Regions from separate parts of the Limnohabitans sp. Rim8 genome, predicted to be linked through region 2. Evidence: riboswitches for the same ligand, from Rfam matches in the RefSeq annotation. Region 2 holds a riboswitch; the other holds the start of a gene.

Region 1 (4,418 bases), on a different contig from region 2:
GGCATCCGCAGCTTTCACAAAGGAGCCGACTTTGGCTAAAGCGATGAATTGGCGTAATTGGACAAGCGTCATATTAATCTATGCATTTTAGATTGCATAGATATTACCAACAATGCATTGGACATCATGATATGAGGTCAATAGCATGGGTGCATGTTCTTTTCATTTGAATTGGAGTGGGTGATGAGATTTGCTTTCAAAGTCGTGTCCAGTGTGCTCAGTTCCTTGGTGGTGTGTGGTGCGGTATTTGCTCAGAATTTCCCCAATAAAACCGTCACCTTGATGGTTCCATATCCTGCGGGCGGTGTGTCGGACGTCATTGCACGCACGCTCAACAACACCTTAGCCAAACACCTCGGACAGACGGTGATCGTCGAAAACCTGGGTGGAGCCAGTGGCGGTATCGCTGGCCAAAAGGTTTTGAACAGCCCCGCCGATGGACACATGATCTTTCAGGGTTCACCCAATGAATTGATCTTGGCACCTTTGGCCAATGCAGCCATCAAGTACAAGCCCGAAGATTTTCGACTTGTGCAGATGATCAGCATCAATCCTCTTGTGGTGCTTGCACGCAAAGATTTCCCCGCCGCAAATGGCGATGAATTGATCGCTTACGCTAAAAAGGCAGCTGCTGAGGGTAAGCCTCTGACATACGCCAGCGTCGGTCTCGGCTCTCTCTACCACTTGATGGGTGAGCACATGTCATCGATCACAGGCATTCCTATGACGCATATCCCCTACAAAGGCGGTGCTGCAGCTGTACAAGATTTGATGGGTGGACAAGTCGATATTTTCATGACGCCTTATGGCAAAGGTCAGGTTCAGCTGGTTGAGGATGGCAAGCTCAGGGCTCCCGCTGTCGTATCAGCAGAGCGACAAGCGCTTTTCAGCAAAGTACCAACTTTGAATGAGAGCAAAGCACTCAAGGGCTTTGTCTTTGATACCTGGGCAGGCTACTTTGTCCACAAAGATACGCCAGAGCCAGTGGTTCAGGCTTTGCACAAAGCTTTGAGTGACGTGGCCAGCGATCCAACCATCAAGAGCGCATTGGAAGCTCAAGCCATGATCGTCCCCCGTCCACAAACTTTGTCCGTATTGGGCAAGCTTTATTCAGATAACACGGCCAGGTACCGCGCCATCGCCAAATCGATGGGCTTACAAGCCCAATAACGAAAGCGTTGGATGCAAGACAGCAACTATCTCGCGCATTCTTGGGTGCAGCGCGTTGGTGATTTTATTCAGATCCGTCGTGATATCCATGCGCGCCCTGAACTGGCCTTCGAAGAGCATCAGACCGCTTCTTTGGTTGCCGACAAGTTGAATGGCTGGGGTTATGAGGTCACAACCGGTTTGGGTGGAACGGGCGTCGTGGGAACATTGCGCCGTGGTCAACAGGGCAAGTCCATTGGCCTGCGGGCGGACATGGATGCACTGCCAATCTCAGAGGTAGGCTCTAGCCCCTGGAAAAGTCAAGTCCCTGGAATCATGCACGCTTGTGGCCATGATGGACACACAGCCATGCTTTTAGCGGCCGCCAAGCTGATCGCTGAAGACCTTGAATTTGATGGAACGGTTCACCTGATTTTTCAGCCTGCCGAGGAAGGGGCTGGTGGTGCGCTGAAAATGATGGCCGATGGTCTGTTTGATCAGTTTCCATGCGATGCCGTATTTGCGATGCACAACATGCCAGGCGTTGAAGCCGGTCGCTTGGAGTTCCGAAAAGGTTCAGCGATGGCTTCCAGCGACAACGTGACCATCACTGTGAATGGACGGGGTGGACATGGTGCGTTTCCTCATGAGGCAGTAGATACAGTGGTGGCCGCGTCTTCGATCGTCATGGCGCTCCAGACGATCGTGTCACGCAATGTCGACCCACAGAAGACGTCCGTGGTGACGGTCGGGGCCATCCACGCGGGCATCGCCAATAACGTGATTCCGCAGACTGCCACGCTTGAGCTGAGCATCAGAGCGCTCGACACAGAAATTCGAGCCCTGCTCAAAGAGAGAATTCTGGCGCTGGTTAAGCTTCAGGCAGAAAGCTACGGGGTGCAAGCTGCCATCGACTGGAGAGAAGGGTATGCTGTGCTGGTCAATACGCCTGATGAGACTGAATTCGCGACGCAGGTCGCCACCAAGGTTTTTGGCACGCATCAGGTTGAGCCCAACGGACCTGCCTATACAGCCAGCGAAGACTTCGCATTCATGCTGCAGCAAGTACCTGGCAGCTACATTTTTATCGGCAACGGCGGTCCGGGAACTCGTGGTGCGTGTCACGTCCATAACCCTGGCTATGACTTCAACGATGAACTCATCGCACCAGGAGCGGCATTTTGGCTGGCCTTGGTGGGTGAGTATCTAAAAAAAATGGATCCCCAAAAATAGATGCTCGATAAACCAGTGGCGGCCTTTTTTGAATGTCGTCATGATTCTTTTTGAAGGGTGAGGCATGCACTGGTTCAGGCACACCTCAACACCGTGAATGATTGAAAACCATCGACCTTGTGTCGACATGTGATCGGGAGAGACTGCCACCGCGCTCGCGGCAGGCAGCGCCGAAGGAGCAACCGCCCCGGAAACTCTCAGGCCAAAGGACCGGTCACATGCCAATTCTCTGAAGAGCTGCTGGCGTTTCGTCCGCCAGTGCACCGAAGGAGCAAGCGACGCGCAGCTGTGCGCAGCGTGAATCTCTCAGGTTCTGAACAGAGGGGGCGCTTGGCGGCAGCGACTTGCTGACGCCAAGCTTCCATCCTTGACGTTGTAGAAAGCTCTTTTGTCATGAAAACCATTGCAGTCATCGGTGGCGGCATCACCGGCGTTACCACCGCCTACGCCCTGGCCAAACGCGGATTTGCCGTCACCCTGTTCGAGCGCCATCGCTACGCCGCTATGGAAACCTCGTTTGCCAACGGCGGTCAATTGTCCGCCTCCAACGCCGAGGTCTGGACCCACTGGTCCACCATCCTCAAAGGCATCCAATGGATGCTCAAAAGCGATGCACCTTTGTTGGTCAACCCTGCGCCCACATGGCACAAACTGTCATGGTTTGCGGAGTTCATCGCGGCAATGCCTCATTACGAGCGCAACACCGTCGAGACAGCCCGCTTGGCCGTGGCTGCTCGGCAACATCTGTTTGCATGGGCGCAAGAAGAAGGCATCGACTTTGACTTGAAGAAAGAAGGCATCTTGCACATCTACCGCGACAAGCAGGGCTTTGACCACGCCGGTCGCGTCTCGGCATTGCTGGCCCAAGGTGGCTTGCCACGCCGAGCGGTGACGCCCGAAGAAATGAAAGCCATCGAACCCACCTTGGCTGGTGACTACTACGGCGGCTACTTCACCGAGAGCGATTCGACCGGCGACATCCACAAATTTACACACGGCCTGGCCGAAGCGGCAGAACGTCTGGGTGTGAAAACTTTGTACGGTCAAGACGTCAAGACGGTCAGCAGCGATGGTCAGCAAGCCATCATCACCGTCGCAGGCGATGACGGCAGCCTGGTGCACACCTTCGATGGCATGGTGGTCTGCGCCGGTGTGGCCAGCCGAGATTTCGCGGCGCAGCTGGGTGACCGCGTCAATATCTACCCCGTCAAAGGCTATTCGATCACCGTCAACTTGAACGATGAAAAAAGCCAGGCCGGTGCGCCCAACGTGAGCTTGCTCGACGACGAAACCAAATTGGTGACCAGCCGTTTGGGCCTGAACCGTTTCCGCGTGGCGGGCACAGCCGAGTTCAATGGCGTGAACCGCGACATCCGAGCGGACCGCATCCGCCCCTTGATCGAGTGGGTGGAGCAATGCTTCCCCAAAATTGACACCCGCTCGGTGGTGCCATGGGCCGGACTGCGCCCCATGATGCCCAACATGATGCCCCGCGTGGGCCCTGGTCGCAAAGCCAATGTGTTCTACAACACCGGCCATGGCCACCTGGGCTGGACGCTGTCGGCCGTGACCGCTGACGTGGTGGCCAGCGAGGTGCAAGCAAGGAAGTCTGAATTGAAGGTCAGCCAGGTTTTGCAAATGGTTTGAACAGTTTTTTGAAATTGAATCCGAGCGCTGTCCACGCTGCGAGCCAATCGATGGAATTTTTTCCAACGATTGGCTCCAAATGATTCACAGAGCGCATTGAAAAGATGTTCGATTTTCCAAAATCGGTTACCTACACCCCACCCTCAAACTCTTAAAAGTATCCCTTGAAAATGCGCTTGATACACTGAAGCAAATGGGTATGATGGTTTGAAGGAAAAATAGGCGGCACCCTTTCCAGATTGACTTTCTAAAAACCCTTCTTCGAAAGAGCACATGAAATTTGGAGATTTCGTCAAAGTCAAATCTTTGTCAGACACGCAAAATTTCAAAGAAAACTTGAATCGGCTGGGCTTGCAAATGCCTTGCGATGACCATCTGGAATCGGGTGA
Region 2 (4,418 bases):
GGTGCAACTGGGCACGCAAGAGCTGACCACAACCTCCACCGGTCCAGTCCCCAACTTTGTGCCCGAAACACGCATCTTGGATGTGCCCTTCTTGTTCCGGGACAAGGCGCACGCACGCGCTGTGTTGGATGGCCCCATCGGTCAAGAACTGCTGACCAAGTTCGAAGCCAAGGGCTTCAAAGCCTTGGCCTGGGCTGAAAACGGTGTGCGCCACATGACCAACAGCAAACGCGCTGTCAACGGCCCGGATGACCTCAAGGGACTGAAGATGCGCACCATGGAAAACCCCGTGCACGTGACCGCTTACAAGAGCTTGGGCATCGTGACCACCCCCATGGCCTTCACAGAGGTGTTTACCGCTTTGCAACAAGGCACTGTGGACGGCCAGGAAAACCCCCTGTCGGTGATCATGGCCGCCAACTTTGACCAGGTGCAAAAGCATTTGTCGCTGACGGGTCACGTTTATTCGCCTGCTGTGATCTTGATGAACAAAGCCAGCTTTGACAAACTCAGCGCTGCCGACAAGCAAATCTTTTTGGACTCCGCCAAAGAAGCTGTCAAAGCCAACCGCGCCCGTGTTGACAAAGACGATGCCAACGGTGTGGCCGAGTTGCGCAAAAAAGGCATGAACATCATCGAGAACGTGGACAAGTCCAAGTTCATTGCCACCATGGGTCCAGCCATTGCTGAATTCGAAAAGCAGTTCGGCAAAGCCAACTTGGACCGCATCCGCAATTTCAAGTGATTTGAGTTTGCCCATGACGCCCGACCGGCTCAGGCTGGCGGGCGTTTTTCAATTTGGCCGAGAAACTCCCCATGAAACAATTATTTTTACGCCTTGAGCAACGGACCACCGCCTTCTCGATGATGGTCGCCTGCGCGATGATGGCTCTGGCCTCGGCATTTGCCATTCACCAAATCGTGACCCGCTTCATCCTGGAGTCTCCGGCAGAGTGGACCGAGGTGTTGATCCGCTTCAGCCTGATCTGGATGGTGTTTCTCGGCATTCCCACCGCTTTTCGCACCGGCTCCATGGTCAGCGTGGATTTGCTGTACCGCTTGAGCGGCCAACGCATGCGGCGGGTTTTGGATGCTGTGGTGGCCATCTCGGCACTGACGCTGTGCTGCATCATTTTGTGGTGGGGCTGGGACTATGCCAATCGGGGCAGCGTGCAGTCCATGATTGGCCTTGAGGGCGTTTCCATGTTCTGGGCCTACTTGGCTCTGCCAGTGGGCGCTGTGTTCAGCATCATCGGCATCATCGGCTTTTGGCTGGATCCCCAGCGCATGGAATTGGAGAACGCACAATGAGTTCAGTCATGCTTTTCACGATGCTGTTGTGCTTTGCACTGACAGTGTCAGTGGCCGTTTCGATTGGTTTGTCGGCGATTGTCGGCATCCAGATTGCCAACGCCAACATGCTCATTTCCGTCAAGGAAATGTTCAACTCTCTCAACAAATTTCCGCTGGCCGCCATTCCCTTCTTCATTTTGGCGGGCAACCTGATGGAGACCGGCGGCATTTCTCGCCGCTTGGTCGAGTTTGCCAAGAGCATCGTGGGTGGCATCCAGGGTGGCCTGCCCATCACCTGCGTGCTGACTTGCATGATTTTTGCTGCGGTTTCAGGCTCCTCAGTGGCCACCACCTTTGCCATTGGTGCCATCTTGATTCCCGCCCTGATCAAACACGGTTACCCCCGCCCCTGGGCCACGGCCTTGCAGGCCACCTCGGCTGAGTTGGGGGTGATCATTCCCCCATCTATCCCCATGATTTTGCTGGGCGTGAGTGCCGAACTCTCGATCGGCGAGCTGTTTGTGGCGGGCGTGGGGCCTGGCCTGCTGATTGGCTTTGCCCTGATGCTGTTTTGCTGGCTGTATGCAAAGTACAAAGGCTGGGGCAAAAACGACGGCGAGGGCCGCCTGAGCTTTGGCAAAGCCACTTGGCAAGCCAGCTGGGCTTTGCTCATGCCGGTGATTGTGCTCGGCGGCATTTATGGCGGCGTCTTCACACCCACCGAAGCGGCTGCCGTGGCGGTGCTTTACTCCTTCATTGTCGGCACCTTGATTTACCGCGAAATCGGTGTCAAAGACATGTACAACATCCTGCGCAAATCGGTGATTTCAAGCGCGGTGATCATGTTCATCATCGCCAACGCCGGGCTGTTTGCCTTTTTGATCACCCGTGCCGGTGTGCCCGCGGCCATTGGTGCCTGGCTGCAAGAGGTGCTGCAGTCACCCGTATATTTCTTGCTGGGCGTCAATGCGGCCTTGTTCATCATCGGCATGTTCATCGAGACCAGCGCGGCCATCATCGTGCTGGCCCCGATCCTGGTGCCGGTGGCGATCCACTTTGGCATCGACCCGATTCAATTCGGCATGGTGATGATCGTCAACCTGGCTTTAGGCATGATCACCCCGCCTTTTGGCGTGAACCTGTTTGCCGCGTGTACGGTGGCACGAATATCGCTGGACAGGATCATCAAAGACCTGATCCCCTTCATCGGGGTCATCTTGGGCTGCCTGATGCTGATCAGTTATGTACCAGAGGTATCACTGACCTTGCGCGACTGGATTTACAACAAATAAAGCTAGAATCAACCTCTGTCAGGAGAGTGCCTGACTTGTCTTCCCTCATGAAACAAGTCAGACCGCCGAAGGCGCAGGCGGTTTGAAAAACTGCTGAACGCTCAGGCAAAAGGACTGACAAAACGCTTTTCATCAAAGCGTTACCTCACTGGAGAGAGGTGCTGGGATATCGATCCACGGCATCCACCGAAGGAGCAACCCGCAGAACGTTTGGCTTTTAGGCTGAATGTCCCCGGCGAATCTCTCAGGTAAAGCGGACAGCGAGGGCAAGCGCTACAGCATGTGCTGTGGTTTTTCATTGCCCTTGGAGTTTTTGTGACCGCTGCTGCCGACTTGCTCACCACCCCTTTGAATGCACTGCACACCGAGCTGGGCGCCCGCATGGTGCCTTTTGCCGGTTACAGCATGCCCGTGCAATTCCCGGCAGGCTTGGTCGCTGAGCACCACCACACTCGCAGCGCGGCTGGCTTGTTCGATGTCTCGCACATGGGCCAGTTGTGCCTGAGCGGACCGGATGCTGCAGCCGCCTTCGAGAGCCTGATGCCGGTGGACGTGATGGGTCTTGGCCTGCACAAACAACGCTATGGCCTGTTGCTCAATGACGAGGGCGGCATCATCGACGACCTGATGTTCGTGAACCGCGATGTGGCCAACGGTGGCGACATTTTTGTGATCGTCAACGGCGCTTGCAAGCACGGCGATTTGGCCCACATCCAAGAGCGGATCGGCAGCCGCTGCACCATCACGCCGCAATTTGACCGCGCCTTGCTCGCCCTGCAAGGCCCGCAAGCGGTGATCGCTTTGCAACGGTTCTTGCCGGGTGTCGAAAAGCTGGTGTTCATGACCGGCGCAGCTTTTAATGTGGATGGCGCAGACCTGTATGTGACGCGCAGCGGCTACACCGGCGAGGACGGTTTTGAAATTTCTCTGCCCGCCCACGCTGCCGAGGCTTTTGCCCGCCGCCTGCTGGCCCAGCCCGAAGTCAAGCCCGTTGGCCTGGGCGCCCGCAACTCATTGCGCTTGGAAGCCGGGCTGTGCCTGTACGGCAACGACATCGACACCACCACCACCCCGGTCGAAGCGGGCTTGAACTGGGCCATGCAAAAGGTGCGCCGCACCGGTGGTGCGCGTGCGGGCGGCTTTCCGGGTGCGACCAAGGTGCTGGCTCAACTCGATGGCACAGCCCCAGCGCAACGCTTGCGCGTGGGCCTCATCGGCCTAGAACGTGTGCCGGTGCGCGAGCATGTCGAGTTGCACAACGACGCAGGTCAGAAGGTGGGCGAAGTCACCAGCGGCCTGCTCGCTCCCACCGCCGACCAGCCCGTGGCGCTGGCCTATGTGCAGGCAGAATATGCAGCGTCGGGCACACGTCTGAACGCCATGGTGCGCGGCAAAGCCGTGCCCATGCAAATCAGCCCCCTGCCCTTCGTGCCCAACCGCTATTACCGTGGTTAAAGCCTCACTTCATCGTTAATTGGGGTCAGATCCCAATTAAATGTCACCAATTCAACACTCAAGGAGCCCCCTCATGATCAAGTACACCGAAGACCACGAATGGTTGCACATTGACGGCGACACCGCTGTCGTGGGCATCACCCACCATGCGCAAGATGCGCTGGGCGATGTGGTGTTTGTCGACCTGCCCGAAGTGGGCAAGTCCTTTGCAGCAAAAGATGTTGCGGGCGTCGTCGAGTCGGTCAAAGCCGCCGCCGATGTTTACATGCCTGTGGACGGTGAAGTCACCGAAGTGAACGAAGAACTGCGCGGCGACCCATCACTGGCCAACACCGACCCACTGGGCAAAGGCTGGTTCTTCAAGGTCAAGTTGTCCAA

The links. Region 2 has a riboswitch for glycine ahead of gcvT (glycine cleavage system aminomethyltransferase GcvT). Riboswitches for the same ligand answer to the same signal wherever they lie in the genome.
Region 1: it holds a riboswitch for glycine, as region 2 does, so the genes downstream of both, Q1M54_RS02750 (D-amino acid dehydrogenase) here and gcvT (glycine cleavage system aminomethyltransferase GcvT) in region 2, are expected to answer to the same signal.

What each region holds. Positions count from the first base shown of each region.
Region 1 covers NZ_CALPTI020000003.1:51,828-56,245, reverse strand. The annotation lists gene Q1M54_RS02765 (LysR family transcriptional regulator) at 1-72, opposite strand, end outside; gene Q1M54_RS02760 (tripartite tricarboxylate transporter substrate binding protein) at 184-1,170, shown strand; gene Q1M54_RS02755 (M20 aminoacylase family protein) at 1,183-2,382, shown strand; glycine riboswitch at 2,507-2,605, shown strand; gene Q1M54_RS02750 (D-amino acid dehydrogenase) at 2,776-4,029, shown strand; gene Q1M54_RS02745 (NADH:flavin oxidoreductase) at 4,303-4,418, shown strand, end outside.
Region 2 covers NZ_CALPTI020000007.1:352-4,769, forward strand. The annotation lists gene Q1M54_RS06530 (TRAP transporter substrate-binding protein) at 1-745, shown strand, start outside; gene Q1M54_RS06535 (TRAP transporter small permease) at 817-1,311, shown strand; gene Q1M54_RS06540 (TRAP transporter large permease) at 1,308-2,585, shown strand; glycine riboswitch at 2,595-2,712, shown strand; glycine riboswitch at 2,724-2,856, shown strand; gene gcvT (glycine cleavage system aminomethyltransferase GcvT) at 2,901-4,040, shown strand; gene gcvH (glycine cleavage system protein GcvH) at 4,114-4,418, shown strand, end outside.